4 regions of the Pseudomonas sp. PVC-3-1 genome follow, and region 1 is predicted to be linked to each of the others. Evidence: predicted binding sites of a transcription regulator. Region 1 holds the regulator's gene; each other region holds the start of a gene.

What was found. Region 1 encodes FliA, which starts transcription of late flagellar genes. Its sites were predicted from a motif close to CTAAAGTTTNNNNNNNNNNNGCCGNTAA; they were not measured.
Positions count from the first base shown of each region.
Region 2: AC2T4A_RS07585 (methyl-accepting chemotaxis protein) is a predicted target of FliA. The motif match lies at 3,418-3,445, and genes of this name have one in related genera.
Region 3: AC2T4A_RS28610 (methyl-accepting chemotaxis protein) is a predicted target of FliA. The motif match lies at 3,036-3,063, and genes of this name have one in related genera.
Region 4: AC2T4A_RS09750 (methyl-accepting chemotaxis protein) is a predicted target of FliA. The motif match lies at 4,126-4,153, and genes of this name have one in related genera.

Region 1 covers NZ_CM172023.1:2,969,240-2,976,415, forward strand. Annotated here, with positions in the region: gene flhA (flagellar biosynthesis protein FlhA) at 1-290, shown strand, start outside; gene flhF (flagellar biosynthesis GTPase FlhF) at 302-1,612, shown strand; gene fleN (flagellar synthesis regulator FleN) at 1,777-2,604, shown strand; gene fliA (RNA polymerase sigma factor FliA) at 2,601-3,350, shown strand; gene AC2T4A_RS13955 (chemotaxis response regulator CheY) at 3,548-3,922, shown strand; gene AC2T4A_RS13960 (protein phosphatase CheZ) at 3,942-4,724, shown strand; gene AC2T4A_RS13965 (chemotaxis protein CheA) at 4,757-6,985, shown strand; gene AC2T4A_RS13970 (protein-glutamate methylesterase/protein-glutamine glutaminase) at 7,063-7,176, shown strand, end outside.
Region 2 covers NZ_CM172023.1:1,621,771-1,628,946, reverse strand. Annotated here, with positions in the region: gene mscK (mechanosensitive channel MscK) at 1-101, shown strand, start outside; gene selO (protein adenylyltransferase SelO) at 160-1,620, shown strand; gene AC2T4A_RS07590 (bifunctional O-acetylhomoserine aminocarboxypropyltransferase/cysteine synthase) at 1,886-3,163, shown strand; gene AC2T4A_RS07585 (methyl-accepting chemotaxis protein) at 3,533-5,452, shown strand; gene trxC (thioredoxin TrxC) at 5,565-5,999, shown strand; gene AC2T4A_RS07575 (YiiD C-terminal domain-containing protein) at 6,083-6,529, shown strand; gene AC2T4A_RS07570 (universal stress protein) at 6,607-7,176, shown strand, end outside.
Region 3 covers NZ_CM172023.1:6,207,015-6,214,190, reverse strand. Annotated here, with positions in the region: gene AC2T4A_RS28615 (methyl-accepting chemotaxis protein) at 1-648, opposite strand, end outside; gene AC2T4A_RS28610 (methyl-accepting chemotaxis protein) at 1,101-2,996, opposite strand; gene AC2T4A_RS28605 (Flp family type IVb pilin) at 3,152-3,346, opposite strand; gene cpaB (Flp pilus assembly protein CpaB) at 3,723-4,643, shown strand; gene AC2T4A_RS28595 (type II and III secretion system protein family protein) at 4,659-5,891, shown strand; gene tadZ (type 4b pilus Flp biogenesis protein TadZ) at 5,957-7,141, shown strand; gene tadA (type 4b pilus Flp biogenesis ATPase TadA) at 7,138-7,176, shown strand, end outside.
Region 4 covers NZ_CM172023.1:2,107,310-2,114,485, forward strand. Annotated here, with positions in the region: gene AC2T4A_RS09740 (multidrug efflux RND transporter permease subunit) at 1-937, opposite strand, end outside; gene AC2T4A_RS09745 (efflux RND transporter periplasmic adaptor subunit) at 1,021-2,163, opposite strand; gene AC2T4A_RS09750 (methyl-accepting chemotaxis protein) at 2,455-4,080, opposite strand; gene AC2T4A_RS09755 (DUF1513 domain-containing protein) at 4,332-5,426, opposite strand; gene AC2T4A_RS09760 (imelysin family protein) at 5,527-6,588, opposite strand; gene AC2T4A_RS09765 (di-heme oxidoreductase family protein) at 6,604-7,176, opposite strand, start outside.

The DNA of each region.
Region 1 (7,176 bases):
CCAGGTTGGAACAGATATTGCTCAACAGTCTTCAGAAGGCCGGACAGGGCTCCGAAGACGGCATGTTGCTGGAACCCGGAATGGCCGAAAAGCTGCAGCGCTCGATGGTTGAGGCGGCGCAGCGTCAGGAGATGCTTGGCAAGCCGGCGATTCTGCTGGTGGCAGGTCCCATCCGCGCGATGATGTCGCGATTCGCCCGGATGGCGGTTCCCACCATGAACGTGCTGGCCTACCAGGAAATCCCGGACAACAAACAAGTCACGATTGTTGCCACCGTTGGGCAGAATTGAGGTCCAAGACCATGCAGGTAAAACGCTTCTTCGCCGCTGATATGCGTCAGGCCATGAAACTGGTCCGTGACGAACTGGGCCCGGATGCCTCGATCATCGGCAATCGCCGTGTCGCCGGCGGCGTGGAGCTGACCGCGGCGCTGGATTACCAGGCCCCGGTGGCTGCCAGCAAGCCGAACCCGGCGCTGGAAGCCGAACTGCGCAAGACCCAGGCGAAGATCGCCCAGGCCAAGGCGGACCTGTCGGCCCCTGCCCGCGCAAGCGATGGTGTGCGCAAGGACCGTCAAATGTACGGCACCCAGGCGCCGCGTCGCAGCGCTGCCGAGACCCTCGCCGAAGCCATGGACGCTCCGGTCGCCCCGGCGCCCGCCGCTGCCGGCCAGCAGGCGCTGGAAGCCATGCGCTTCGAGCTCAACGGCCTGCGCGAACTGATTGAAGTGCAGCTGGGCTCGATTGCCTGGAACCAGTTGCAGAACCAGCGTCCGAAACAAGCCAACCTGTGGCGTCGCCTGCAACGCATGGGGCTGCCGGCCGATCTGTCGCGCAACCTGCTGGAGCGCGTGGCGTCCATCGCCGACCCGAAGCAGGCCTGGCGCATGCTGCTGGCGCACCTGGCGCGCTCGATCAATACCGCGGAAATCGACCTGCTGGAGCAGGGTGGCGTGATCGCCCTGGTCGGCCCGGCCGGCATGGGCAAGACCACCACCCTGGCCAAGCTGGCTGCCCGCTACGTGCTGAAATATGGCGCGCAGAGCATTGCCCTGGTGTCCATGGACAGCTTCCGCATCGGCGCCCAGGAGCAGATCAAGACTCTCGGCCGTATCCTCAATGTGCCGGTGACCCTGGTCGATCCGGGCCAGTCGCTGATCCAGGCCATGGCGCCGCTGGCGCGCAAGCGCCTGGTGCTGATCGACACCGCCGGCCTGCCGGCCAACGACCCGGCGCTGCGCATGCAGCTCGAAGCGCTGTCGTCGCTGAGCCTGAACGTGAAGAATTACCTCGTGCTGGCCGCGACCAGCCAGAGCCAGGTGCTCAAGTCCGCCTGGCAGAACTATCGTTCCTGTGGGCTGGCCGGGTGCATCCTGACCAAACTGGACGAAGCGGGAAGCCTCGGCGAAGCTCTGGCTCTGGCTATCAGCCAGCATCTCCCGGTAGCCTATCTGGCTGACGGGCCGAAGATCCCGGATGACCTGCATGTGGCACGCGCGCACCAGTTGGTGAGTCGTGCGGTGAGCCTGCAGTCGCCCGAAGAGCCCTGCGAAGACGCCATGGCGGACATGTTCGCCGGTCTTTACCAACAGCCGGTGCGTCGCGCCAGCTGAAGATTGTGAGCCCCGTGTGGGGCGTGGGGTGGCCGCTTGGGCCGCCCAAGCGATGCGGATGCTCTGTTAGACGATCCGCGAGCGCCGGAGGCGGTAGAGCACTGCAACCGGATTAGCCGAAACGCCAGAAGCGTGACGGTCGAACGACGAGACAAGGTATTGATATGGGTATGCATCCCGTTCAGGTAATCGCGGTCACTGGTGGCAAGGGTGGCGTAGGCAAGACCAACGTGTCAGTGAACCTGTCGCTGGCGCTGGCCGATCTCGGCCGCCGCGTCATGCTGCTGGACGCCGACCTGGGCCTGGCCAACGTTGACGTGCTGCTGGGCCTGTCGCCCAAGCGGACGCTGGCCGACGTGATCGAAGGCGAATGCGACCTGCGCGACGTGATCCTCCAGGGGCCCGGCGGCATCCGCATCGTCCCGGCGGCCTCGGGCACCCAGAGCATGGTGCACCTCACGCCGATGCAGCACGCCGGCCTGATCCAGGCCTTCAGTGATATCAGCGACAACATCGATGTGCTGGTGGTGGATACCGCTGCCGGCATCGGCGATTCGGTGGTGAGCTTCGTCCGTGCCGCCCAGGAAGTGCTGCTGGTCGTTTGTGATGAACCCACGTCCATCACCGATGCCTACGCTTTGATCAAGCTGCTCAATCGCGACTACGGCATGACCCGATTCCGCGTGCTGGCGAACATGGCCCACAGCCCTCAGGAAGGCCGCAATCTGTTCGCCAAGCTGACCAAGGTCACCGACCGCTTCCTGGACGTGGCGCTGCAGTACGTCGGCGCCATCCCCTACGACGAGTCGGTGCGTAAGGCCGTGCAGAAGCAGCGTTCGGTGTATGAGGCGTTTCCGCGCAGCAAGGCTTCCCTGGCCTTCCGTGCGGTGGCGCAGAAGGTCGACAGCTGGCCGCTGCCGGCCAACCCACGAGGGCACCTGGAGTTCTTCGTCGAGCGCCTGGTGCAACATCCCACGGGTTCGGCCGTATGACCGCGGCCTCCGGAGCGCGTATGTACAGCAAGGCACAGGCGCACAACTCCCAGGAACTGCTGATCCAGAAACACGCCCCTCTGGTGAAGCGCATCGCCTACCACCTGCTCGGCCGCCTGCCGGCCAGCGTGCAGGTGGAGGACCTGATGCAGGCCGGCATGATCGGCCTGCTGGAGGCAGCGAAGAAGTACGATCAGGGCAAGGGCGCGAGTTTCGAAACCTACGCCGGCATCCGCATCCGTGGCGCCATGCTCGATGAGGTGCGCAAGGGCGACTGGGCGCCGCGTTCGGTCCACCGCAACACCCGCATGGTCAGTGACGCCATCCGCGCCGTCGAGGCGCGCACCGGACGTGACGCTAAAGATCAGGAGGTTGCTGCCGAACTCAATATGAGCCTCGAAGATTATTACGGCATCCTCAGCGACACCCAGGGCAGCCGTCTGTATAGCTTCGATGACATGTTGCAGGACGGCGACCAGGGTAGCGGCTTTGCCGAAGACGCATCGCACCACGACAACGAGCCGTCCCACGGGCTGGAGGATGAACGCTTCCAGGCGGCCCTGGCCGACGCCATCACCAAGCTGCCCGAGCGTGAGCGACTGGTGCTGGCCCTGTACTACGACGAGGAACTCAACCTCAAGGAGATCGGCGAAGTACTGGGCGTCAGCGAGTCCCGCGTCAGCCAGTTGCACAGCCAGTGCGCCGCGCGCCTGCGTTCGCGTCTGGCGGAGTGGCGCGCTCGCTGAGCATCGGGTAGTTTCGCGTCGACTGCTTCTGAGAGGCAGTGCTGAAGGGATTTTCCTTAGGCAAGTTATAGGCTTACGAATTTTTGGGTGACGTTCCTTTGACGCGCCCACAGCAAAGAGCGCACGGCGCTCAATGAATTGACGGCACGCCCGCCAGGGCGCGTTTGGTATCGATGGAGGCAGGTTTGGACAAGAACATGAAAATTCTCATCGTGGACGACTTTTCCACGATGAGGCGCATCATCAAGAACCTCCTGCGGGACCTGGGGTTCACCAACACCGCAGAGGCCGACGACGGCACCACTGCGCTGCCGATGCTGCACAGCGGCAACTTCGACTTCCTCGTTACCGACTGGAACATGCCCGGCATGACCGGCATCGACCTGCTCCGTGCAGTCCGCGCCGACGAGCGTCTGAAGCACCTGCCGGTGCTGATGGTCACCGCCGAAGCCAAGCGCGACCAGATCATCGAAGCGGCTCAGGCCGGGGTCAACGGCTATGTGGTCAAGCCTTTCACCGCTCAGGTGCTGAAAGAAAAGATCGAGAAGATTTTCGAGCGGGTCGGCAGCTGAGGCTGACCAAGAGGGCGTCATGGATTTCAACGAATCCGCGGGTGACTTCGAGTCGACCCTGAAAAAACACGCGCGCGAATTGGTCGACTGCCTCGAACGCGGCGAAGTCCAGACTGCCGTGCAGCTGATCTCCGAGCTCAACCAGGCGCGCGATCGCGGTCTTTACCAGGAAGTGGGCAAGCTCACCCGTGAGCTGCACAACGCCATCGTCAACTTCCAGATCGACCCCAGCTCGCCACGCGCCCAGGAAGTCTCGCAGATCGCCGACGCCACTGACCGCCTGTCCTACGTGGTGACGATGACCGAGAAAGCGGCCAATCGCACCATGGACCTGGTGGAAGAGTGCACCCCGGTGGTCATGCACATCGAGACCCAGGCCAAGGAACTGCAGGAAGACTGGTCGCGCTTCATGCGCCGCGAGCTGGGTCCCGAAGCCTTCCGCGACCTCGCCAAGCGTGTCGAGCAGTTCCTCTACATCAGCGCCCAGGACAGCCGAAAGCTCTCCGCGCACCTGAACGACATCCTGCTGGCGCAGGACTTCCAGGACCTTACCGGGCAAGTGATCAAACGCGTCACCAAGCTGGTGACCGAGGTCGAATCGAACCTGGTGAAGCTGGTCTGGATGGCAGGGCAGGTCGATCGCTACGCCGGCATCGAGCATGACCACGAGAGCATGCGCGACGCGGTGGAAAAAGAAAGATCGTCCAAGGGTGAAGGTCCGCAGATTGCTGCCGATACAAGAAAGGACGTCGTGTCCGGTCAGGACGATGTCGACGATCTGTTGTCCAGCCTTGGTTTTTAAGCGTCCGCTGACGCTGTAGAGGGAGCACCCGAATGAGCTTCGACGCCGATGACGAAATCCTCCAGGACTTCCTGGTGGAGGCCGGCGAGATCCTCGAGCTACTGTCCGAACAACTGGTCGAGCTGGAAAGCCGTCCGGAAGACATGGACCTGCTCAATGCCATCTTCCGTGGGTTCCACACCGTCAAGGGTGGGGCGGGCTTCCTCCAGCTGAACGCGCTGGTCGAGTGCTGCCACATCGCCGAGAACGTCTTCGACATGCTGCGCAAAGGCGAACGCCGCGTGGATGCCGAACTGATGGACGTGATGCTGCAGGCGCTGGATACCGTCAACGTCATGTTCCAGCAGGTCCGTGACGCTGAGGAACCGACGCCGGCTACTCCCGAGCTGCTCGCTGCGCTGTCACGTCTGGCTGATCCGAACGCTGCTCCGGCCGAAGCGCCGGTTGCCGCTCCGGTGGCCGCCGAGCCGGTTGTAGAGGAAGCTCCTGCTGCTCCTGCTGCCTATGGCGACATCACCGATGCCGAGTTCGAGCAACTGATGGATGCCCTCGAGCCCACCGCTGATGCGCCGGCCGCGCCGGTAGGCGCGGGTGGCGACGACATCACCGATGACGAGTTCGAAGCGCTGCTCGACCAACTGCACGGCAAGGGCCAGTTCAGCGCTGGCGCCAAGGAGCCCGCCAAGCCGGCGCCGGCCCCCGCTGCCGAGACCCCGGCCGGCGGCGACGAGATCAGCGACGACGAGTTCGAAGCACTGCTGGACCAGTTGCATGGCAAGGGCCAGTTCACTGGCGCGAAGGAAGAAGCCAGCGCTCCCGTCGAGGCTGCTGCACAGACGAAGCCTGAGGAAGCTCCGGCCGCCAGCGGCGATGACAACATCACCGACGACGAATTCGAGAAGCTGCTCGATGAACTGCATGGCAAAGGCCAGTTCACCGGTGCGAAAGAAGAACCGGCCGCGGCTGCCAAGCCGGCTGCCGCAACGCCTGCGCCCAAACCCGCTGCCGCTCCGGCGCCAGCTCCGGCCGCTGCCGCCAAACCCGCTGCTGCCGCCAAGCCTGCCGCTGCTGCGGCTGACAAGCCGGCCAACGAGGCGGAAACCACCGTCCGTGTGGACACCGCGCGTCTGGACGAGATCATGAACATGGTCGGCGAACTGGTGCTGGTGCGTAACCGCCTGGTGCGCCTGGGCCTGAACAGCGGCGACGAGGCGATGGCCAAAGCCGTCTCCAACCTCGATGTGGTCACCGCCGACCTGCAGTCGTCGGTCATGAAGACCCGCATGCAGCCGATCAAGAAGGTCTTCGGCCGCTTCCCGCGCCAGGTCCGCGATCTGGCGCGCAATCTGAAGAAAGAGATCAACCTCGAGCTGATCGGCGAAGAGACCGACCTGGACAAGAACCTGGTCGAGGCCCTCGCCGACCCGCTGGTGCACCTGGTGCGCAACGCGGTGGACCATGGCATCGAAGGCCCTGACGAGCGCGAGGCCGCCGGCAAGTCGCGTTCGGGCAAGGTGGTGCTGTCCGCCGAGCAGGAAGGCGACCACATCCTGCTGTCGATCTCCGACGACGGCAAAGGCATGGACCCGGACGTGCTGCGCGCCAAGGCGGTGGAGAAGGGCCTGCTGGACAAGGACGCGGCCGATCGCCTGTCCGAATCCGACTGCTACAACCTGATCTTCGCCCCGGGCTTCTCGACCAAGACCGAGATTTCCGACGTCTCCGGCCGCGGTGTCGGCATGGACGTGGTGAAGACCAAGATTTCCCAGCTCAACGGGATCATCAACATCTACTCGACCAAGGGCCAGGGCTCGAAGATCGTCATCAAGGTCCCGCTGACCCTGGCGATCATGCCGACCCTGATGGTGATGCTGGGCAACCAGGCCTTCGCCTTCCCGCTGGTCAACGTCAACGAGATCTTCCACCTCGACCTGTCGAACACCAACGTGGTCGACGGCCAGGAAGTGGTGATCGTCCGCGACAAGGCCCTGCCGTTGTTCTACCTCAAGCGCTGGCTGGTGCCGGGCGCGCAGTATGACGAGCCGGGCGAAGGTCACGTGGTGATCCTCTCCGTGGGCACCCAGCGCATCGGCTTCGTGGTCGACCAACTGGTGGGCCAGGAAGAGGTGGTGATCAAGCCGCTGGGCAAGATGCTGCAGGGCACGCCGGGCATGGCGGGGGCGACGATTACCGGGGACGGGCGCATCGCGCTGATCCTCGACGTGCCGAGCATGCTCAAGCGCTACGCCCGTCGTATCTGACCGCCGTGGGCGAGCGCAGTCAATAAAACAAGCTGCGCTGGCCCATGTGATGGAAGAAGTTTTTTTCAGGAGTGTCTATGGCTGTCAAAGTCCTGGTGGTGGACGATTCGGGGTTCTTCCGCCGCCGCGTCTCGGAGATTCTTTCGGCTGATCCGCAGATCCAGGTGGTCGGTACGGCTACCAATGGCCGC
Region 2 (7,176 bases), 1.3 Mb from region 1:
AGGGCCAGGAAGCCCAGGTCATCGTCGGCCAGCAGCAACCCGCCGCCACGCCGGTGAAGCTGCCCGCTCCCCAGGACAAGCCCAGCGGCGACAAGGCCTGAGGGTGGACGCCTTCGGAGAAGTCCGAGCACAATGCTCGGACTTGTACCGGAGATGCGCGTGAAAAAGCTCGACGAACTGACCTTCGATAACCGCTTCGCCCGCCTGGGCGACGTGTTTTCCACCCAGGTCCTGCCCGATCCTATCGCCGACCCGCGCCTGGTCGTCGCCAGCCCAGCCGCCATGGCCCTGCTCGACCTCGACCCGAGCGAGGCAGACAACCCGCTGTTCGCGGAAATCTTCGCCGGCCACAAGCTCTGGGAAGAAGCCGATCCGCGCGCGATGGTCTATTCCGGGCACCAGTTCGGCTCCTACAACCCCCGCCTGGGCGACGGCCGCGGCCTACTGCTGGGCGAAGTGGTCAACGACGCCGGCGAGCACTGGGACCTGCACCTCAAGGGCGCCGGCCAGACGCCCTACTCGCGCATGGGCGACGGTCGCGCCGTGCTGCGTTCATCGATCCGCGAGTTCCTCGCCAGCGAATACCTCGCCGCCCTGGGCATCCCCAGCAGCCGCGCCCTGTGTGTGACCGGCTCCAGCACCACGGTATGGCGCGAGACCAAGGAAACCGGCGCGATGCTGCTGCGCATGGCCCCCAGCCATGTGCGCTTCGGCCACTTCGAATACTTCTACTACACCAAGCAGGAAGACCACCTGCGCAGCCTCGGCGAGTTCGTCCTCAAGTCGTACTACCCGCAGTGCCTGGACGACGATAAGCCGTACCTGGCTTTCTTCCGCGAAGTGGTCGAGCGCAACGCCGAAATGATCGCCTTCTGGCAGGCCTACGGTTTCTGCCACGGCGTGATGAATACCGATAACATGTCGATCCTGGGCATCACCTTCGACTACGGCCCCTACGCCTTCCTCGACGACTTCGACGCCAACCACATCTGCAACCATTCCGACGACACCGGTCGTTATTCCTTCAGCAACCAGGTGCCCATCGCCCACTGGAATCTCGCCGCGCTCGGCCAGGCGCTGACGCCCTTCGTCGAAGTGGACGACCTGCGCGCCACGCTGGACCTGTTCCTGCCGCTCTACCAGGCGAACTACCTGCACCTGATGCGCCAACGCCTCGGCCTCACCACTGCCGAAGAGGGTGATCTGGAACTGGTGCAGCGCCTGCTGCAGACCATGCAGAAGGGCGCGGTGGACTACTCGCTGTTCTTCCGCCGCCTCGGCGAACAGGCACCCGAGCAAGCACTGGCCGTGGTCCGCGAGGACTTCGTCGACCTCGCCGGTTTCGACGCCTGGGCCGCCGACTACCAGGCCCGTGCCGAACGCGAAGGCGGCAGCCAGGACCAACGCCGCGCCCGCATGCACGCGGTCAACCCGCTCTACGTACTGCGCAACTACCTCGCCCAGCAAGCCATCACAGCCGCTGAACAGGGCGACTTCAGCGTGGTGCGTCGTCTGCACGAAGTGCTCAGCAAGCCCTTCGAAGAGCAGCCCGACGCCGAGGTCTTCACCCGCCGTCCGCCGGACTGGGGCAAGCACCTGGAGATCAGCTGTTCCTCGTGAGCCGGTTACAAAAACCTGCTTGCGATCTGCTGCGCGTCGGCCGTAGGGCGTTGGAACGCGCCCTCAGATGCTCATTTACAGCACGTAAACTCCGCTCTTGGGGCGCGCTCCGCCTACTTCGGCTCTAGCTCGCAATCTCGCAAACAGGTTCTAAGCTCAGCGAAAAGCGATCTAGCGGCGCCCAGCCGGCATTGCTCCCGGTCATTGACCGGGGCTGGGCGCCGCTCGCATCCTCGGGGCTTTCTGCCACAAGGACGCTCGAACAATGAAACCGGAAACCCTGGCCATCCACGCCGGCTACAGCCCCGACCCGACCACCAAGGCCGTGGCCGTGCCGATCTACCAGACCAGCTCCTACGCCTTCGACGACACCCAGCACGGTGCCGACCTGTTCGACCTGAAGGTCGCCGGCAACATCTACACGCGCATCATGAACCCCACCAACGCGGTGCTGGAGGAGCGCGTGGCCGCGCTGGAAGGCGGTGTGGCAGCACTGGCCGTGGCTTCTGGCATGGCCGCCATCACCTATGCCATCCAGACCGTCGCCGAGGCCGGCGACAATATCGTCTCGGTGGCCAAGCTCTACGGCGGCACCTACAACCTGTTCGCCCACACCCTGCCGCGCTTCGGCATCCAGACCCGCTTCGCGCCGCACGATGACATCGCCGCTCTCGAAGCGCTGATCGACGAGCGCACCAAAGCCGTCTTCTGCGAATCCATCGGCAACCCGGCAGGCAACATCGTCGATCTCCAGGCCCTGGCCGATGCCGCACACCGCCACGGTGTGCCGCTGATCGTCGACAACACCGTCGCCACGCCGATCCTCTGCCGTCCGTTCGAACACGGCGCGGACGTCGTCGTGCACTCACTGACCAAGTACATCGGCGGCCACGGCACCAGCATCGGCGGCATCGTCGTCGACTCTGGCAAATTCCCCTGGGCCGACAACAAAGAGCGTTTCCCGCTGCTCAACACGCCTGACGCGTCCTACCACGGCGTGACCTACACCGAAGCCTTCGGTCCGGCCGCCTTCATCGGCCGTTGCCGCGTCGTGCCGCTGCGCAACACCGGCGCCGCACTCTCGCCGTTCAACGCCTTCCTCATCCTGCAGGGCCTGGAAACCCTCGCCCTGCGCATGGAGCGCCATTGCGAGAACGCGGTGAAGGTCGCGCAGTACCTGCAGGACCATCCGCAAGTCAGCTGGGTGAAATACGCCGGCCTCGCCGATCACCCCGAGCAGGAACTGGCGTTGCGCTACATGGGCGGCAAGCCCGCGTCGATCCTCTCGTTCGGCATCAAGGGCGGACAGGAAGCGGGCGCGCGCTTCATCGACGCGCTCAAATTGGTGGTGCGTCTGGTGAACATCGGCGACGCCAAGTCCCTGGCCTGCCACCCGGCCTCCACCACCCACCGCCAGCTCAACGACGAAGAACTGGAGAAGGCCGGCGTGCCGCGCGACATGGTGCGTCTGTCCATCGGCATCGAGCACATCGACGACATCCTCGCCGACCTCGCCCAGGCGCTGGACTCCGCCAGGGCCTGATCCTGTGAAAACCGAATGAGGCGCCAGACCGGCGCCTCATTCGCGCGTCAGCGGACCTCGGCAATATCTCTTTGCCATCATTTTGCAGACGCCGTACCGGGCCTTTCCGTACAATCCCGCCCAGCGCCGACAGCCAGCGCGCCACCACACCGAACGACACACCAGCGAACAGGGATTCGTCCGCCTTCCCCGCCCCCTGACCTCCGACCCGCCCTACGGCGCCGGCCGGTGGCCAACTTTTTTCGCCCGTGACCATACGGTTCTGCCCAGACCTGCCGATAGGGTCTTGGCGCGGTCCGCCCGCCTGGCCCCCAACAAGAACAATCTCCGAACGGCCTGACTTCACACAACCTTTCCTGGAGATCGTCAATGAACCGCTGGATTTCCGACTTGAGCGTCAACCTCAAGTTGGCCCTGGGCTTCGGCCTGGTCCTCGCCTTCACCGCCATCCTCGCCATAGTCAGCTGGGTTGGCCTGGGCTCGCTGATCGACCGCAGCAACTGGATGAGCGACATCACCGAGCTGAACTCGCGCCTCACCAAGCTGCGCATCACTCGCCTGCAGTACATGATCGCCGACGGCGCCGAACAGGAAGCCGCCAACGTCATGAGCACCCTCGCCGACTTCAAGGCCCAGCAGCAGAAACTCCGCGCGTCCTTCGTCAGTCCCGAGAACGTGCGCATGCTCGACCAGCTCGGCGGGATCATCGCCGACTACGAAAAGTCCCTGGCCGCCATGCGCGCCGGCTACCAGAGCGCGGGCATCACCCGCCGCACCCTGCAGGACAACGCCGCCCGCGCCAACGAGCTGACCGCGCAGATCCAGCAGGACATCCTCAAGGCGCCGGCCGACGAAGAGCGCGCCACCCGCTTCCAGGCCATCAGCGGCACCCGCGAGGACTTGCTGCAGGCGCGCTATGACGTGCGCGACTACCTCGCCACCGCCCTCACCAGCAACGGCGACGGCGTAACCCGCGGCCTGGACGAAAGCATCGCCGGCTTGCCAGCCCTGGAAAGCGTGCTCGGTGTCGCCGAAGCGCCATACGTTCAGCAGCTCGGTACCGCCCTGCGCACCTACCGCGACGCCGTGCAGACCCTGCGCCAGAACATGGCCGCGATCGTCCAGGCGCGCAAGGAAATGACGAACCAGGGCCAGGACATCGTCAAGATCAGCGAAAATCTCTACCAACTGCAGCTTGATCGCCGCGACGCCGAAAGTGCCAAAGCCCGCAGCCTGCAGACCCTGGTCACCCTGCTTGCACTGGTGCTGGGCAGCATCGCCGCGCTGATCATCACCCGCCAGATCACCCGCCCACTGCACGACACCATGGCGGTGGTCGACCGCATCGCCGCTGGCGACCTGTCGCAGACCATCCAGGTCACTCGCCGCGACGAGCTCGGCCGCCTGCAACAGAGCATGCAGCGCATGAGCCAGAGCCTGCGCGAGCTGATCGGCGGCATCCGCGATGGCGTCACCCAGATCGCCAGCGCCGCCGAGGAACTCTCCGCCGTCACCGAGCAGACCAGCGCCGGCGCCAATACCCAGAAGGTCGAGACCGATCAGGTCGCCACCGCCATGCACGAGATGTCCGCCACCGTGCAGGAAGTCGCGCGCAACGCCGAGCAGGCCTCCCAGGCCGCCTCCGCCGCCGACCATCAGGCCCAGGACGGTGACCGCGTGGTGAACAAGGCCGTGGAGCAGATCGAGCGCCTGGCCGAGGAAGTCGAACGCTCCGCCGAAGCCATGCAGCGCCTGGAGCAGGAGAGCGAGAAGATCGGCAAGGTCATGGACGTGATCAAGTCGGTCGCCGAGCAGACCAACCTGCTGGCCCTCAACGCCGCCATCGAAGCTGCCCGCGCGGGCGAGGCCGGACGCGGATTCGCCGTGGTCGCCGACGAAGTACGCGGCCTGGCCCAGCGCACCCAGCAATCCACCGAAGAGATCGAAGCCCTGGTCGCCGGCCTGCAGAGCGGCACTCGCCAGGTCTCCAGCGTCATGCTCGGCAGCCGCGAGCTCACCGCCAGCAGCGTCGCCCTGAGTCGCCAGGCCGGCGATTCCCTCGGCGAGATCACCCGCACCGTCTCCAACATCCAGGCGATGAACCAGCAGATCGCCACCGCCGCCGAAGAGCAGAGCGCCGTCGCCGAGGAAATCAGCCGCAGCGTGGTGAACGTGCGCGACGTCTCCGAGCAGACGGCCTCCGCCAACGAAGAAGTCGCCGCCTCCAGCGTCGAACTCGCCCGCCTGGGTGGACAGTTGCAAACGCTGGTGAGTCATTTCCGGGTGTAATGCGCATGGGCCGGCGCTCGACGTCGGCCCATCTTCGGAAAAGCATTCAACGTACCGTTGAGATCGGACCTGCGAGGCTCCATCTTTGCTTCATAGCCTCTGGAGCCCCGCCATGTCCGATTCCCTGATCATCCCCTGCCCGAACTGCAACGGCCTCAATCGCGTGCCCGCCGCGCGCCTGGCTGACTCGCCCAGCTGCGGGCGCTGCCAGTCGCCGATCGTGCTGGATACGCCGTTCGACCTTGATGAAGCCGGTTTCGCCGCCCAGGCCAAGGGCGATCTGCCGTTGCTGGTGGACGTGTGGGCCGACTGGTGCGGGCCGTGCAAGGGCTTTGCGCCGGTGTTCGAACAAGCCGCCGCGCGGCTGTCAGGCAAGGTGCGGCTGGCCAAGCTGGACAGCGACGCCAACCCGAACCTCTCCACCCGCCTGGGGATTCGCTCGATTCCCAGCCTGATCCTGCTGCGCAATGGTCAGGAAGTAGCGCGCCAGAGCGGGGCAATGCCGCTGCCGCAGTTGCTCGACTGGCTGTCCCGCCAGGGCATCTGATCGCGAGCGTTTCGGTCAATCGGTGCGGTCATTGCCAGACCGCACACGCAGGCTAGGCTTGGGCAGAAAAACGGAGTACGCCCATGCCTTCCTACCCCGAAGAGTTCATCCGCCAGCTCACCGAAGAACACATCACCTTCGTCAAGCGCACCGGCCTCAAGGCCGAGGTGCTGGAACCTGGCCACGTGCGCCTGCGCATGCCGCTCAAGGGCAACGAGAACCACATCCAGAACATGTACGCCGGCGCGCTGTTCACCGTGGCCGAACTGCCCGGTGGTGTGCTGATGCTGACCAGCTTCGACGCGCGGCGTTTCTACCCCATCGTCAAGGAGGCCGGCCTGCGCTTCCTGCGCCCCGCCGCCAGTGATGTGACGGTCGACGCGCGGCTCAGCGAGGAAGAAGTCCAGCGCATCGGCGAGGAAGCCACGCACAACGGCAAGTCAGAGTTCACACTTGATCTGCAGTTGAAGGACGAAGAAGGCAACGTCGTCGCCGAAAGCCACGCCATCTATCAGCTGCGGAGTCGGTGAAAGCGGGCCATTGCCCTACATCAAGGTGAAATTTCCTACGTGGCGCGACAGTGGAAGCGCCACAGAGGGAGCCCACCATGTACAGGAACCTGCTCGTCGCCCATGACCTCAGCGTCGAGGCGGATATTGCCGTGCGCCGCGCCGCGCAACTGGCCCGCCAACACGGCGCCAGCGTCACGCTGCTGCATGTCATCGAGGAATTCTTCCCCGACCGCATGATGGCCACGGTGCGCGAAGCCGCCGAAGTGGCGCTGCGCGATGCGGCTCGCGCCAGTGACATCACCGACTACCAGCTGATGATTCGCCAGGGCCGTGCAGCGAACACCGTCACCGAGGCGGCACAGGAGCTGAACGCCGACCTGCTGGTGATCGGCGCGCACCACCAGCAGTTGCTGGAGCGCTTCGATGGCACCACTCTGGAGCGCATCGCCCGCCATTGCCGCGCGCCGATCCTGCTGGCCGTGGACGAATCCGCCAGACCGTATGCGAAGGCTCTTTCCGGGCTGGACCTGTCGCACTGCTCCTGCCAGGCCTGGCGCGCCGGTTATCGCCTACTGGCACCGACGGCCGAGCTGCTGGCGCTCAACGCCTACCAGCCGGGCAAGAAGGCCGATCGCGCCGGCAGCCATCTGGACACCCAGCGCGAA
Region 3 (7,176 bases), 3.2 Mb from region 1:
GAGGGACTTCATGATGAAGCTCTTGTCCGGGTGCACCAGGATCTTGCCGTCGCCGCTGACCAGGAAGGCGTAGCCCATGCCGCTGAAGTCCAGCGAGTTGATGATCTGCACCAGGGTCTGCAGGCCAAGGTCGCCGCCGACTACACCCAAGGTCTTGCCGCCAGCGCGGGCCGGGGTCGCCACGGTCATGATCAGTTCCTGGGTGGCGGCGTCGATGTACGGCTCGGTCAGCGTGGTGCCGCCAGCGGCGACGGCATCCTTGTACCAGGGGCGGGTGCGCGGGTCGTAACCGTCAGGCATGGCGCTGTTGGGGCGCATGGTGAAGGTGCCGTCTTCCTGGCCCAGGTAGGTGAAATTGAAGGTCTTGCGCAGGCTGTCCTGCTCCAGCAATGCGCTCAGATGTTCCGCTGCGCTGTCGCGGGCAATGGTCTGTGCGGTGCTTTCGATCAGCAGCAGCCGGCCACTCAGCCAGTTCTGGATGTTGCTGGCGCTCACGTCGCCCATTTCCCGCAGATAGTCTTCGAGGTCCTCGCGGATCGCGTTGCGCTGCAGGTAGTCGTTGTAGAGGGTGAAGAGGGCGAATGCCGAGAAAACAACAAGAGAAGCGGCCAGGAGAATCTTATGGCTGAATTTCAGGCTCTTGATCATGCTGCGTCGAGTCCGGAAGTAGTGGGATGCCTGAGCGGCGTTGGTCCGGGCGACAGATCCGGTGTCGCCGCAGGACGTCCGTTCCTGTGGTGTGAAACGGACGGCGCCGGCGCGGCGGATAGCCGTGCGGGCGTGGCCGGAACTCCCTTGTGCCGGCGGTGACGACAGGCCCGGTTTGTTGGTTGGTATCAAAGGCCTTCACCCTTGATTTCGGCGTGCCCGAGGGAAGCTTGAAAGAGTCGGACGAACGGTAGGAGTGGCTCTGTGGTAGGTGTTTCAGCGGTGATACAGGCTGGTTGGGGCCAAGCCTGAGAAAGCGGAATTTGGTGGTAGGGTCGGGATGGGCAGGTTCGCGAGCAAGCTCGCTCCTGCAAGAGCCCCGACCTGTAGGAGCGAGCTTGCTCGCGAACAAAAAAGGCGCCAAAAGGCGCCTTTTTTCATCTTCGCAAGAATCAGATACGGAAGCTGTCCACCAACTGGCGCAGCCGGCCTGCCTGGTTCTCCAGGTCCGCGCAGGCGCGCAGCGTGGCCTGGAGGTTTTCCACGCCTTCCTGGTTCAGGGTGTTGATCTCGGTGATGTCCATGTTCAGCGAGTCGACCACGGCGGTCTGCTCTTCGGTGGCGGTGGCGACCGACTGGTTCATCGAATCGATCTCGCCGATGCGGAGGGTGACGCTGGCCAGGCGCTCGCCAGCGCGGTTGGCAATCTCGACGCTCTCCAGGCTGTAGCGCTGGCTTTCGGTCATGGTATCCACGGCTTCGCGGGCGCCGACCTGCAGCTCCTCGATCATCTTCTGGATTTCCTGCGCGGACTCCTGGGCCCGGTGGGCGAGGTTGCGCACCTCGTCCGCCACCACGGCGAATCCACGGCCAGCTTCGCCGGCGCGGGCGGCCTCGATGGCGGCGTTCAGCGCCAGCAGGTTGGTCTGCTCGGAGATGCCCTTGATCACCTCCAGAATCTGCCCGATGTTCACCGTGCGGCTGTTCAGTGACTCGATGTTGGCGCAGGCCGAGCTGATCTTGTCCGACAGCATGTTCATCGCGCTGATGGTCTGCTCGACCACCTGGCGGCCATCGGCGGACTGATGGCTGGCGTCGGTCGCATGGTGCGAGGCGTCGGCGGCGTTGCGGGCGATTTCCTGGGCGGCGGCGCCCAGTTCGTTGATCGCCGCGGCGACGCTGTTGGTGCGGTTGGCCTGTTCGTCGGAGTTGCTCATCGAGGAGTTGGAAGCATTCACCACCAACTGCGAGACGTCGTGCAGCTGGCGTGCGGTGGAGGCCACTTCGCGGATGGACTCGTGGATACGCTCGACGAAACGGTTGAAGGCATTGGCCAGCACGCCGAACTCATCGTTGCTGGCGACGTTAAGGCGCTTGGTCAGGTCGCCTTCGCCCTGGGCGATGTCCTGCATGGCGCGCCCCATGTCGGTCAGTGGCGCCATCAGCACGCGGATCAGCATGCCCAGCAGGAACAGGATGGCGATGATGGCGATGACGGTGGCGATGATGGCGGTGTTGCGGAAATCGCTCAGCATCGCGTAGGCGGAATCCTTGTTGAGCACCAGGGCGACGTACCAGGTCACGCCCGGCAGGCCTTTCACCGGGGTCATGGAGACCAGCTGGTCCTCGCCGTTGATGCTGACTTCCTGCACGCCCGGCTGCACCTTGGGTGCGCCTTGCTGGTAGACCTCGCCGAGGCTCTTGAAGATCAGGCTGCTATCGGGGTGCAGAAGGATTTTGCCGGCGTCGCTGACCAGGAAGGCATAGCCATCGCCGTCGAACTTCAGCGAGTTGATGATCGCCGTGATGGTTTCCAGCTTCATGTCGCCGGCGGCCACGCCGACCAACTGGCCATTGCGCATGACCGGCATGGACATGGCGAGGATCTGCTCGTTGGTGCCGGCATCGAGGAAGGGCTCGGTCACGATCAGCCGGCCGGCGGCCACGGCGTCCTTGTACCAGCCGCGGGTGCGCGGGTCGTAGCCGTCGGGCATCGGCGCATAGGGGCGCATGGTGAACACGCCGCTGGCGGCTTCACCGAGGTAGACCGATTCGAAGTTCTTCTGGAACACCTGCTGCTCCAGCACGTGCTGGATGCGCTCGGACGTCGGTTCGCCATCGGCCAGTTGCGCAGCTTCCGCTTCCACCAGTTGGATGCGCCCCTCCAGCCAGCTCTGGATGTTGCTGGCGGTCAGGCTGCCGACCTCGGAGAGATAGGATTCGGTGTCAGAGTGGATCGCGTCGCGCTGGCGCAAATCGTTGAAGAAGATGAAACAGGCGAAGGCGAAGGTAACCACGAGGGAGGCAGCCAGGAGAATCTTCCTGGAGAAGGACAGCGAACGAAGCATTGGTAAAGCATCCTGCTGTGAAACGGGTTTGAGCAGGCTGTATCGGCAGCGCAGGGCGCAACTTTAGAAAACTTTCATGCACGCAGCAGAACAAGTTCCCGCGCCGGGCGCGGGAACTTCCAATTAGGTAGAAGAGCGGAAATCAGGAATAACCGCTATTTCGCTTTTGCAACTTCGGTCTTGATGCTGTCCATGATTACGCCAAGGTCGGTTCCGATCAACGCGGCCGCGCTGATGACGACTACCGAGATCAGTCCCGCAATAACCGCATATTCGATCGCTGTTGCCCCTTCCTTGTCGGCCATGAATGCCTTGGCCTTGCAATACAGTTTCAGGGACAGGTTTTTTATTGTCAGGTCCATCACGGGTGCTCCCTCGAATACCACCGGGGCGGCGCCCCGACTTCATCGTCAGGCTAGGCGTCGTATGGCTGAATGCAATTGTTCAAATAGCGCTAATACCAAAGTTATAACCCTCTCGGCATATAAGTAATTGCATGTCGTAAATTTAACCGGCGTAGTTGACGCTCTAAACACAGCTACTAGATTCTGATTTGGAACAAATAAAAGCTGATTATGAGGAATGATTCTTATCGAACTTCCTCGCCTGGCCGAAACAACAATAAAGGTCTGAAGGACAAGCACTGGCGGTGCCGGTGGCTGACTTCTCACGACAAGGCCGTGGACCCTCGGTCCGCATTTTTCGACATTCCCCAAGGACGTCGTCATGAATAGCAAGGTGCTGATGGTATTCGCCGGGCTGTTGTTGGTTTGCGCTGGCGTGGTGGGGTACCTGGGGTTACAGGTTGGCAAACCGGCCGCGCCGGTGACTGGGGTGGTCCAGGAGGTAGCGCCGGCGGCGATGGCCGAGGCCGACAAGCTGCAGCGCACCGCCGTGGTGGTGGCCGCCCGTGACCTGCCGGCCCTGGCTGTGATCGGCAAGGACGATGTCAGCGTGGAGATGCTCCGCACTGCGCCCGCTGGCAGCTTTCCCAAGCCTGAAGCGGTGATCGGCCAGCGCGTCTGGGTCGCCGTTCCGGCGGGCAATATCCTCACTTCCGCCATCACCGAGCCGGGTGGACCATTGGCCCGCACCATCCGCCCGGACGAGCGCGCCATGGCGATTGCCGTGGACGAGGTCATCGGTGGCGGCGGTTTCGTGCTCCCCGGCGACTACGTCGACGTCATGCTCTTCGTCCAGGATCAGCAGAGCACCGAGCGCAGCCTCAGCGCCCAGGTGGTGCTGCCTGGTGTGCGGGTGCTGACCTACGGCGAACAGATCGCCGTTGCCACCGACGGCCAGGCACGCAACGCCGGCGACCCCAAGGACAAGACACCCAAACCGCCGCGCACTGCCGTGCTGGCGGTACCCGCCGAAGCCGCTTCGCGCCTCATGCTGGCCAGCCAGGCCGGTTCCCTGCGCCTGGCTGTGCGCAGCAAGGACGAGAACCTCTTCGAGAAGGAGCAGCAGGGCCGCTATATCCAGGCCTCGCTCGGTGGCGCTTCCAGCCAGCCGATCACCCTCGAGCAGCTTATTGGCAAGCCGCGTCAGGCCCAGGCGCCCGCCGTGCGCCAGGTCTCCGCCCCGCAGGTCGACGCTGGCGTGGTGGTCTACCGCGGCACCACCGTTTCCCGTGAAGCACATTGAGCAAGGAGTGCATCGATGTCCAAGCGCTTCATCCTTCCCCTGGCCGCACTGCTGGCCTGCGCCGTCCACTCCGCGGCGCAGGCCGTGCCGAGCGCCTGCGCAGGCTTTGCTGACCAGCAGTTGAACCTCGACGTCGAGCAGGGCGCCCAGCGCGACCAGCAACTGCCGGTGCCGATCAAGCGCCTGGCCATCGGCGACCCGAACATCGCCGACGTGCAGGTGCTCGACAAGCGCGACTTCCTCATCACCGGCAAGACCGAGGGCCTGACCAGCCTGCTGATCTGGACCGCTTGCAGCGACCAGCCGATTCGTACCGTGGTGCGCGTCGGTGCGCGTGCGGTGGGCGACGTGGCCGGGGCTACCGGCGTCGGCGCCGGCAGCCTGCCCAACCAGGTGCAGACCGATATCCGCTTCGTCGAGGTCAGTCGCAGCAAGCTCAAGCAGGCCAGCACTTCGCTGGTGCGGCGCGGCTCCAACACCTTCGTGCTGGGCTCTCCGGGCAGCCTGGGCAACATGACGGTCGATCCCGTCGGTAACCTCGATGGCACCTTCGGCAATGCCAACGGCGGCTTCAACATCATCTGGGGCGGCGGCAGCAGCAAGTGGTTGGGTTTCATCAATGCCCTGGAAGGCAGCGGCTTCGCCTACACCCTGGCGCGCCCGAGTCTGGTGGCCACCAGCGGGCAGAGCGCGTCGTTCCTGGCCGGTGGCGAGTTCCCGATTCCCGTGCCCAATGGCGACAAGGACACCATCACCATCGAGTACAAGGAGTTCGGCGTGCGCCTGACCCTGACCCCGACCGTGATGAACGACAAGCGCATCGCGCTCAAGGTCGCGCCGGAAGTCAGCGAGTTGGACTTCTCCAGTGGCATCCGCACCAACGACATCGCCGTACCCGCGCTGACCGTGCGGCGTACCGATACCAGCGTGATGCTCGCCGACGGCGAGAGCTTCGTGATCAGCGGCCTGATCAGCAGCAGCACGATCAGCAATATCGACAAGTTCCCCTTCCTGGGCAGCATCCCGGTGATTGGCGCGCTGTTCCGTTCCTCCAGCCTGGACAAGGATGACCGCGAACTGCTGATGATCGTCACCCCGCACCTGGTGCAGCCGCTGGCGGCCAATGCCGCGCTGCCCAAGCTTCCCGGCGAAGGGCTGCGCGACTACGACCCCGGATTCGGCGAGTTCTATTTCCTCGAGGACGGCCGCTTCGACAAGCGCAAGGCCAGCAGCGGGATGTCGCACTGATGGATACCTACGAAGCGCTGACCCGCCAGAGAGCGGGAGGCAAGGCAAAACAAGGGAGCACCGGCATGAGTCAGACTTTCGTGGCGCTGGTCCAGCATGCCGGCGAGCAGGAATGGCTGCAGAGCAGCCTGGCCGGCTGCGGGCAGGTGGTCCTGGCCAACAGCGGAACGCTGGAGGAGCTGCTGTCGCTGCTCGACGTCACCGGTGCGACGGTCCTGTTCACCAGCCTGAACAAGGCCAACCTGGTCTCCCAGGGCTCGCTGATCGAGGGGCTGGTTTCCGCGCGACCGCTGCTTTCGGTGGTGGCCGTCGGCGATGGGCTGGACAACCAACTGGTACTGGCCGCCATGCGCGCAGGAGCTCGGGACTTCGTCACCTACGGCGCCCGTGCCAGCGAACTGAGCGGGCTGGTCCGCCGTCTTGGCGGGCGCCTGCCCACGGTACCGGTGAGTGCCACCCAGCAGGGCGAGTTGATCAGCCTGATCAGCGCCCGGCCAGACGCCGACGGCGCCTTCGTCGCCCTGCACCTGGCCCTGGCGCTGCAACGCCAGGCGGAGCACCGCGTGCTGCTGGTGGACATCGGCCAGCCCACCGGCGAGGCGCTGGCGATCCTGGGCATGGAGCCGTCTTTCACCTTCGCCGATGCCCTGCGCAATTTGCGGCGCCTGGACCAGACCCTGATCGACAGCGCCTTCACCCGCCACGAGTCCGGCCTGCGTGTGCTCAGCCTCTCGGATGAGCCTGGCGTGCTGGAGCGCATCACCACCGCCGAGCTGTATCTGTTGCTGGGCAACCTGCGCAGCGCCTTCAGCCATATCCTGATCAACCTCACCGGCGTCGCCGAAGGCGAACTCAGCGGCCAACTGCTGATGCAGGCCAGTCGCGTGCTGTGGCTGGTGGACCAGAGCGTGCCGTCGTGCAAGAAGGGACTGGAACGCCTGCGCCGCCTGCGTGAACGCACGCCTTCGCTGCCGCGCATCGAGCTGCTGATCGAGCGTTACTGGGCCTCGGTGCCACCGGATGCGCCGGCGCTGGGCAAGATGTTCGGCCTGGAACTCTTCGGCATCCTGCCGGCCTCGCCAGAGGCCCGCTTGCGCGCCAAGAACGTCGGCCAGAGCCTGTTCGAGCTGGCCCCGCGTGATCCTCTGACGGTGAAGCTGCGTGACCTCGCCGAAGCGCTGGGTGCAGGCGTGGCCGAGAAGCGCGGGTTGTTCAGCTGGATCGGCCGGGCGAAGGCCGCGCGCTCATGAGCCAGCATTACGGCGGCGGCCCCAGCCGCCACGAC
Region 4 (7,176 bases), 860 kb from region 1:
GGCCGGGCGGCAGCTGCTCTTCCAGCTCCGGCATCTTGGCGCGGACTTCCTTGATCACGTCCAGCGGGTTGGAGCTGGGCGTGCCTTTGATGCCGATGTACACCGAGGGGATGCCGTTGAACGAGCTGACCGCGTCGTAGCTCGCCGCGCCCAGTTCGATACGGGCCACGTCGCCCATCAGCACGCGGCGGTCGCCGGCGGTCTTCAGCGGAATGGCGGCGAAGGCTTCCGGGGATTTCAGATCGGTGGTGGCGTTCACCGAGGTGACCACCAGTTCGCCCTTCACCTCGCCGGCGGCGGAGAGGAAGTTGTATTCGCGCACTGCGCTGGCCACGTCGCCGGCGGTGACGCCGTAGGCCGCCATCTTCACCGGGTCCAGCCACAGGCGCATGGCGAACACCTGGTTGCCGAGGATCTCGGCCTCGGCGATACCCGGCAGGGTGGCGAGCTTGGGCTGGATCACCCGTGACAGGTAGTCGGTGATCTGCGGGTTACTCATCTGCTCGCTGAAGAAGCTGATGTACATCAGCGCCGAGGCGTCGGCCGCTTCCTTGTCGAGGATCGGGTCCTCGGCGTCGGGCGGCAGTTGGGTCTTCACCTCGCCGATCTTCGACAGCAGCTCGGTGACCAGGCGATCGGTGTTGGCGCCGATGTGCGCGTAGATCGAGATCACCGAGTAGTTCTGCCGGCTCACCGACGTCATGTAGTCGATGCCTTCGGCGCTGGCGAGGCTCTGCTGCAACGGCTGGGTGATATAACCCTGGATGGTTTCGGCGTTGGCGCCGGCATAGAAGGTGGTGACGGTGATCAGCGCGTTTTCCATCTGCGGATATTCGCGGATCACCAGCTTGCTGAAGGCCTGCATGCCGAGCAGGACGATCAGCAGGCTGACCACGGTCGCGAGCACGGGGCGACGAATGAACGGATCGGTGAACATAGCTCAATCCCTTAATGCGGACCCTGCCGGATGAGGGCGGGGTCTGTTGGCGCGCCGCATCGAGCGCCGCGCCGGCTATGCGATTACTGCGGGTCCTTGACGATGGCGACGGCGGTGCCGTTGTCCAGCTTGAGCTGGCCGGAGGTCACCACTTCTTCGCCGGCCTTCAGGCCCTCGAGGATCACCACGCTGCCTTCGCGGCGCTCGCCGGTCTTCACGAAGCGGCGTTCGACTTCCAGCTTCTTCTGCGACGATTCCGTAACCTGGGTCTGGCTGGTGCTTGCTACGTCGGCGTCCTTGTCATCCGCTTTCTTCTTCTGCGGCACCACCACGTACACCGAGTTGCCGTACAGGGTGAAGGCCACGGCGGTCTCGGGGACCACGACGCGCGGTGCGCTGTCCGGCAGCTGCACTTCCAGGTTGGCGAACATGCCCGGCAGCAACTTGCCGTCGGGGTTGGCCATGCTGGCGCGAACCAGCAGGTTGCGCGTCTGGTTGTCCACGCGGGGGCTGATGGCGTCGATCTGTGCGTCGAAGCTCTGGCCCGGATAGGCCGCCACGCGCACCACCACCTTCTGCCCGCGTTTGAGCAGCGGGAAGTCCTGCTCGGGCAGGAAGAAGTCCACCTGCAGGGTCGAAAGATCCTGCAGGGTGACGATCTCGGTGCCGGGAGACACGTAGTCGCCGACGTCCACCTGGCGAATGCCGATGGTGCCGGAGAAGGGCGCGAGGATGCGCTTCTTGTCCAGGCTCGCCTTGAGCTGCGCGACGGTCGCGGTGGAGCGGTTCAGCTGGGCGGCGAGGCGGTCGTACTCGCTCTTGGAAATCGCCTGGCGACCCACCAGGCTCTTGCCGCGTTCGTACTCGACCTGGGCCAGGCCGAGGTCTGCCTCGGCGGTACGCAGGGTGGCCTGCTCGACGTTGGATTCCAGCTGTACCACCGGCTGGCCGACCTTGACCTTGTCGCCGGAGACGAACTGCACCGCGCTGACCGTGCCGGAGACTTCGGCGGTCAGGGTCACGCCCTGGATCGCGCGCAGGGTGCCGATGGCCGCCAGGCGGCTTTGCCAATCGCGCTGCTCGGCCTGGGTGGCGTTCACGCTCACCGGCGGACGCGGTGCCGAGAACATGGCGATCTGTTTGGTGATGGAGAGGTATTTCGAGCCGGCGAGCACCGCAACGATGACGGCAACTACGCCCAGCATGATCAGCATGCGGCGCAACATCTTCCTGTTCCTTGGTACGTGCCTGGCAGCAATCGGGCGCGATCGCTCGCCCGGCAATTCAACCGGACAGCCTTCCGTTCGCGCAGATGTCGATCAGGCTCTGAAGCCGATACGTGGGACGCCCCATTGCGGGGCGGAATTGCGCACCTTATGCCTGAATGCCCGGCGAGTCAAAGGGCTGCGATTACAAGAGGTTTCCCACGAAAAGTAAGGTTGTTTGCGGTAGATATGCGCCGGATCAGTGCAGCGGGCAACTCAGGGGCAGAAGCCACGTCCATGTGGCAGAAGGGATCAGGCGCTGAGCTTGCGGGTGACGTCGGCGATCTCGCTGGAGAGGCCATGCAGGTGGCGGCTGGCGCCCTGGGTGCGCACCACGTTCTCCTCGTTGGTGGCGCCGATGGCGGTGATCTCGGTGAGGTTGCGCGAGATGTCCTCGGCAACCGAGGTCTGTTCCTCGGCGGCGGTGGCGATCTGCCGGTTCATGTCGCGGATCGCTTCCACGGCCAGGGTGATGCTGCGCAGCACTTCGCCGGCCTGGGTGACGCGCTCCACGCCCTGTTCGCTGCGGGTCTGGCCGTTCTCGATGGCGCGCAGGGCGTTCACCGAACCGGTCTGCACGGTGTCGATGATCTGGTGGATCTCGGCGGTCGACTCGGCGGTGCGCTGGGCCAGGGTGCGGACTTCGTCGGCGACCACGGCGAATCCACGGCCAGCTTCCCCGGCGCGGGCAGCCTCGATGGCAGCGTTGAGCGCCAGCAGGTTGGTCTGGTCGGCGATGCCGCGGATCACTTCGAGCACCTTGCCGATGCGCCCGCTGTCGCTTTCCAGGCGGCGGATGACGTCGGCGGTGTTGGCGATCTCGTTGCTCATCTCGGTGATGGTGACGATGGTGGTCTTCATCACTTCGCCGCCTTGCTGGGCGTGCTGGTCGGCGTCGTCGGCGGCGCGCGCGGCATCGGAGGCGTGGCGGGCGACTTCCTGGGCGGTGGCGGACATCTCGTGCATCGCCGTGGCCACCTGGTCGGTGCGCGAGAACTGCTCGCGGGTGCCTTCGGCCATCAGGGTGGCGATGGCATTCAGCTCGCCGCTGGCGGTGTCCAGTTCGGTAGTGCTGTGTTTCAGGCGGGTGAAGGTCTCGGCCAGGAAGTCGCGCAGAGTGTTGGCGGCGCGGGCCAGGCGGCCCAGTTCGTCGCGGCGGCTGGCGTCGACGCGCTCGCCGAAGTTGCCTTCGCTGAGCTGGGCGATGTGCTCGATCAGTCGCGCAATCGGGCCGATCAGGTTGCGATTGACCAGCCACAGGCTGAGCAGGCCCAGCACCAGGCCAGAGATCAGCAGGATCAGGCTGCCGCTGATGACGGTGCTGTGAGCACTGGCGGAAATGCTCCTGGCTTCTTCCTGGGCGTCGCGGTGCAGGCTGTCCACCAGGGCGGCCATCTGCTCGCTGGCGGCGCGGTCGATGCCCTTCACGGCGGCGTCGCCGGCGCGCGGATCGCTGCCGGCGGCGAGGTAGGCGTCGCGGCCTTTGCGATAAGCCTGGCCGAGCTGCCGGTGCTCGTCGCGCAGGCGCGTTACCTGAGTCTTGAGTTGCGGATCGTCGCTGGCGCTCTGCTCCAGGCGGCCGAGGACCTCCTGCACGGCGCGTTCCTGGTCTTCGAACTGGCTCCAGTATTTGTTCAGATCGACCGGCTGCTGGCCGCGCAGGAGGACGTTCTTCCATTCCTGCACCTGGACCTTGAAGGCCAGGTTGGCCTGGTCGACCAGTTGCGAGGATTGCAGCGGGCCGTCCAGCAGGCGCTGGTAGGCGCCGACGCTGCCGGAGAGGAAGTGGAAGCAGGCAAGGGCGATCAGCAGCACGAGCAGCAGGCTGCCGCCCAGCAGCGAAAGGATCTGGGTACGCAGGGAGGAGTTGGGGGACATCGTGGGTACGCCTCTAAGACGCAGGGTGGGAATCGGTCAGTCTTTGCATCGGCCGCGCGGGCGCGTATTTGAGCCCGAGCAGATGAGTGGTAGCGTCGTCGGCCGCTCTGGGACGGGCGTTCAGCTGGATGCCGTGAGGTTGAGGATCACGTAGGAGCGGACTCCGTCCGCGATCGTTTCCCGGCAGCTCAGCTTGTGGGCTAGGCACATCGCGGACGAAGTCCGCTCCTACGCTCGCGGGGTGTATGGACTCAGGCCAGGTGCAGGTGGTTGTCCCAGAAGGCTGGGGGCAGGTCCAGCGGCGTGCCGGCGATGCGCTCCTGGCGGCAGTCATAGACGCGGCAGCGGCCCTGGCCGGAAGTGACGACGAAGCCGTCCTTCACCGCGCCGACGCCGGCGCAGTCGGGCAGCGGCGCGTCCAGGCGCACGGCGCCGGTATCCAGGTCCCAGATGAAGAAGCGGTTGCCGCGCGGCGCAGTGAGCGCGACCAGGCGCAGTTCGTTGTGTACGGCGACGCTGGCGGTGTACTGGGTCATGGCCAGGCGCTGTTCGTCGGCCAGCGGGAAGGGCTGGAATGGCTGCCCCGGCCGCTTGATGGCGAGCAGGTCGGCACGGTCGTGGGAGTCGCCCATGTATTGCTGGCCGGCGACGATGGTACCGTCCTGGGCGATGGCCAGATGGCGCACGCTGTTCATCTGTTGTGGCAGGGTTTCCTTGGAGATCAGGCTGCCGTCACGGTGCATCAGCACCAGGCTCGGTTCCATGGCATCAAGGTTCATCTCCACGCGGCTTTCGGCTTCGGTGCGGATGCCGCCATTGGCCACGACCAGGGTCTCGCCGTCGGGCATCCAGGACACCTGGTGCGGGCCGAGGCCGTGGGTGGAAATCTCGCCGGTGTGGCTCAGGCGCTCGCCGTCGAAACGGTACACGCCGAGCATGCCGCGCCCCGGGGCGGTGGTGTCGTTCTCGGTGGCGTAGAGCCACTCGCCGTCCTTGTGCCACACGCCATGGCCGTAGAAGTGGCGGTCGGTTTGCGAGTCGAGGGTCTGTAACAGACGGCCGTCGTTCAGGTCGATCAGGTAGCTTTGCCGCCCTGGACGCCTTGCCACGAACAGCGCCAGCGGCAGGCTGGGGTGCTGCACCACGTCGTGGCAGCGCAGGCCGACTTCGGTGGCGAACGCACAGCTGCCGTCCAGGCGATAGCCGACGGCGTAGTGCTTGCCATCCGCGTCGTCACGGGCGGACAGCACCAGGGGCTCCTTGCCCTTGCGTGACAGCGTCCAGCCGCCGAAGGTCAGGGCGCCGAGCAGCAGGCTGCCCAGGCCGATCACGTGACGTCGCAACATGGCGTTCACCTCTATTACTTCTGGTATTCCATCGATCTTGCGAGCTAGAGCCAGGCTAGGCGGAAAGATACGTCACCTGGCCGACGCGCAGCAGACCGAATCAGTCGCCGTCGTTGGCGTTGAAGCCGAGCTGCACCCCGAGGGCCTTCGCCAGATCGCTTTCGTGCAGGCGGTGGACGACATTGAGGCTGTCGTACAGCTCGTTCAGTTGCTTGATGCCGGCTTCGTCCTTGAGCAGCTCGCTGAGGGGTTTATCGATGGCCTTCAGCTTGCCGTGGACGTCGGCGTAGGCCGCATCGATCTTGCCGGCCAGTTCTTTCTGCTCCGTCGGCAGCAGGGCGCGCAGGCCCTTCTTGTCGGTGCCGTCCCACAGCGCCTGGGCGCCGGTCAGGCTGGAGTCCAGGCTCGCCAGCGACATGTCGCTGCGCCAGCCTTCGGCCTGGAAGGGCTGCGGGATGCCCTTGCTCTGGCGGCCCAGCGGGGTGCCGAGTTTTTTCTTCAGCATGTCCAGTGCGGTGACCTGCACGCGCAGCAGCTCGGCGATGGCCTCGTGGGCATCGGCGTAGCGCTCGTTGGGGAACTTGGAGAGCTGGGCGAGCATGCCGCCGTCCTGCTTCCACTGCGCCAGAATGTTCTCCGCCAGCGCTTGCTGGTGGCTGCCGATGGCCTCCAGCAGCGGGCAGTAGCGCGCCTTGGTTTCGGCATTGGCGAGGTCGATCTTGGCGTCGAAGAGAATGTACTCGTAGGCGGTCAGGCCCTGGACCACGACGCTGGATTTATCCAGGGTCGCCGGGGAAATCGCGTTGCCGCTGCTCAGCAGTTGTTCGACCTGGCGCGCCACAAGGTTCTTCTTGTCCGGCCAGAACTGCACCTGCCAGGAGCGGTTGCCCTCGGCCAGCGGGCCGACCAGCAGCGGCTGCAGCTCGGCCCAGGCCTTCTGCGCGGCCATGAAGTCGGCGCGCGCCTTGGTCAGGTCTTCCTTGCCCTGGCAGTAGGCCAGGGCACTGGCCGCCAGCGCGCGGTCGGCGTCGACCCAGCGGCTGTAGGTCGGCAGGATCACTTGCTGGGCCAGCGTGGCGCTGGTGGTGGCCTGCGGGTCGGTGGGCGAGCAGGCGCCCAGGGCGATGGCGAGGCTGGTGATCAGCAGTCGGGGGCGGAACATGGTGGGCTCGGCTCCTTAGAGTGAGTTCAAGAACGCCAGCAGGGCATCGCGCTGCCCGGCGTCGAAATTCAATACGCGTTGCTTGGCCGCTTCGGCTTCGCCGCCATGCCAGAGCACGGCTTCGAGCAGGTTGCGGGCGCGGCCGTCATGCAGGAACTGGGTGTGGCCATTGACCGTCTCGGTCAGGCCGATGCCCCACAGCGGCGCCGTGCGCCAGTCGCGGCCGCTGGCGAGAAATTCCGGGCGATTGTCCGCTAGTCCCTCGCCCATGTCATGCAGCAGCAGGTCGCTGTAGGGACGGATGACCTGGTTGGCCAGCTCCGGTTCGGCGGCGTTGGCGCCGGTGGTGAACTTGGGCGTGTGGCAACTGGCGCAGCCGCTGTCGAAGAACAGGCCCTTGCCGGTGAGCACCTGCGGGTCGTCGTGCTTGCGCCGTGCCGGCACCGCGAGGTTGCGGGCGTAGAAGGCAACCTGGTTGAAGATGTGCTGGCTGACTTCCGGCTTGCCGCCATCGATGGCGTTCTTGCAATTGGTCTGCGCCGCCGTGCAGTCGTCGCTGGGCAGCAGGTCGCTGGTCAGGCCCATGTC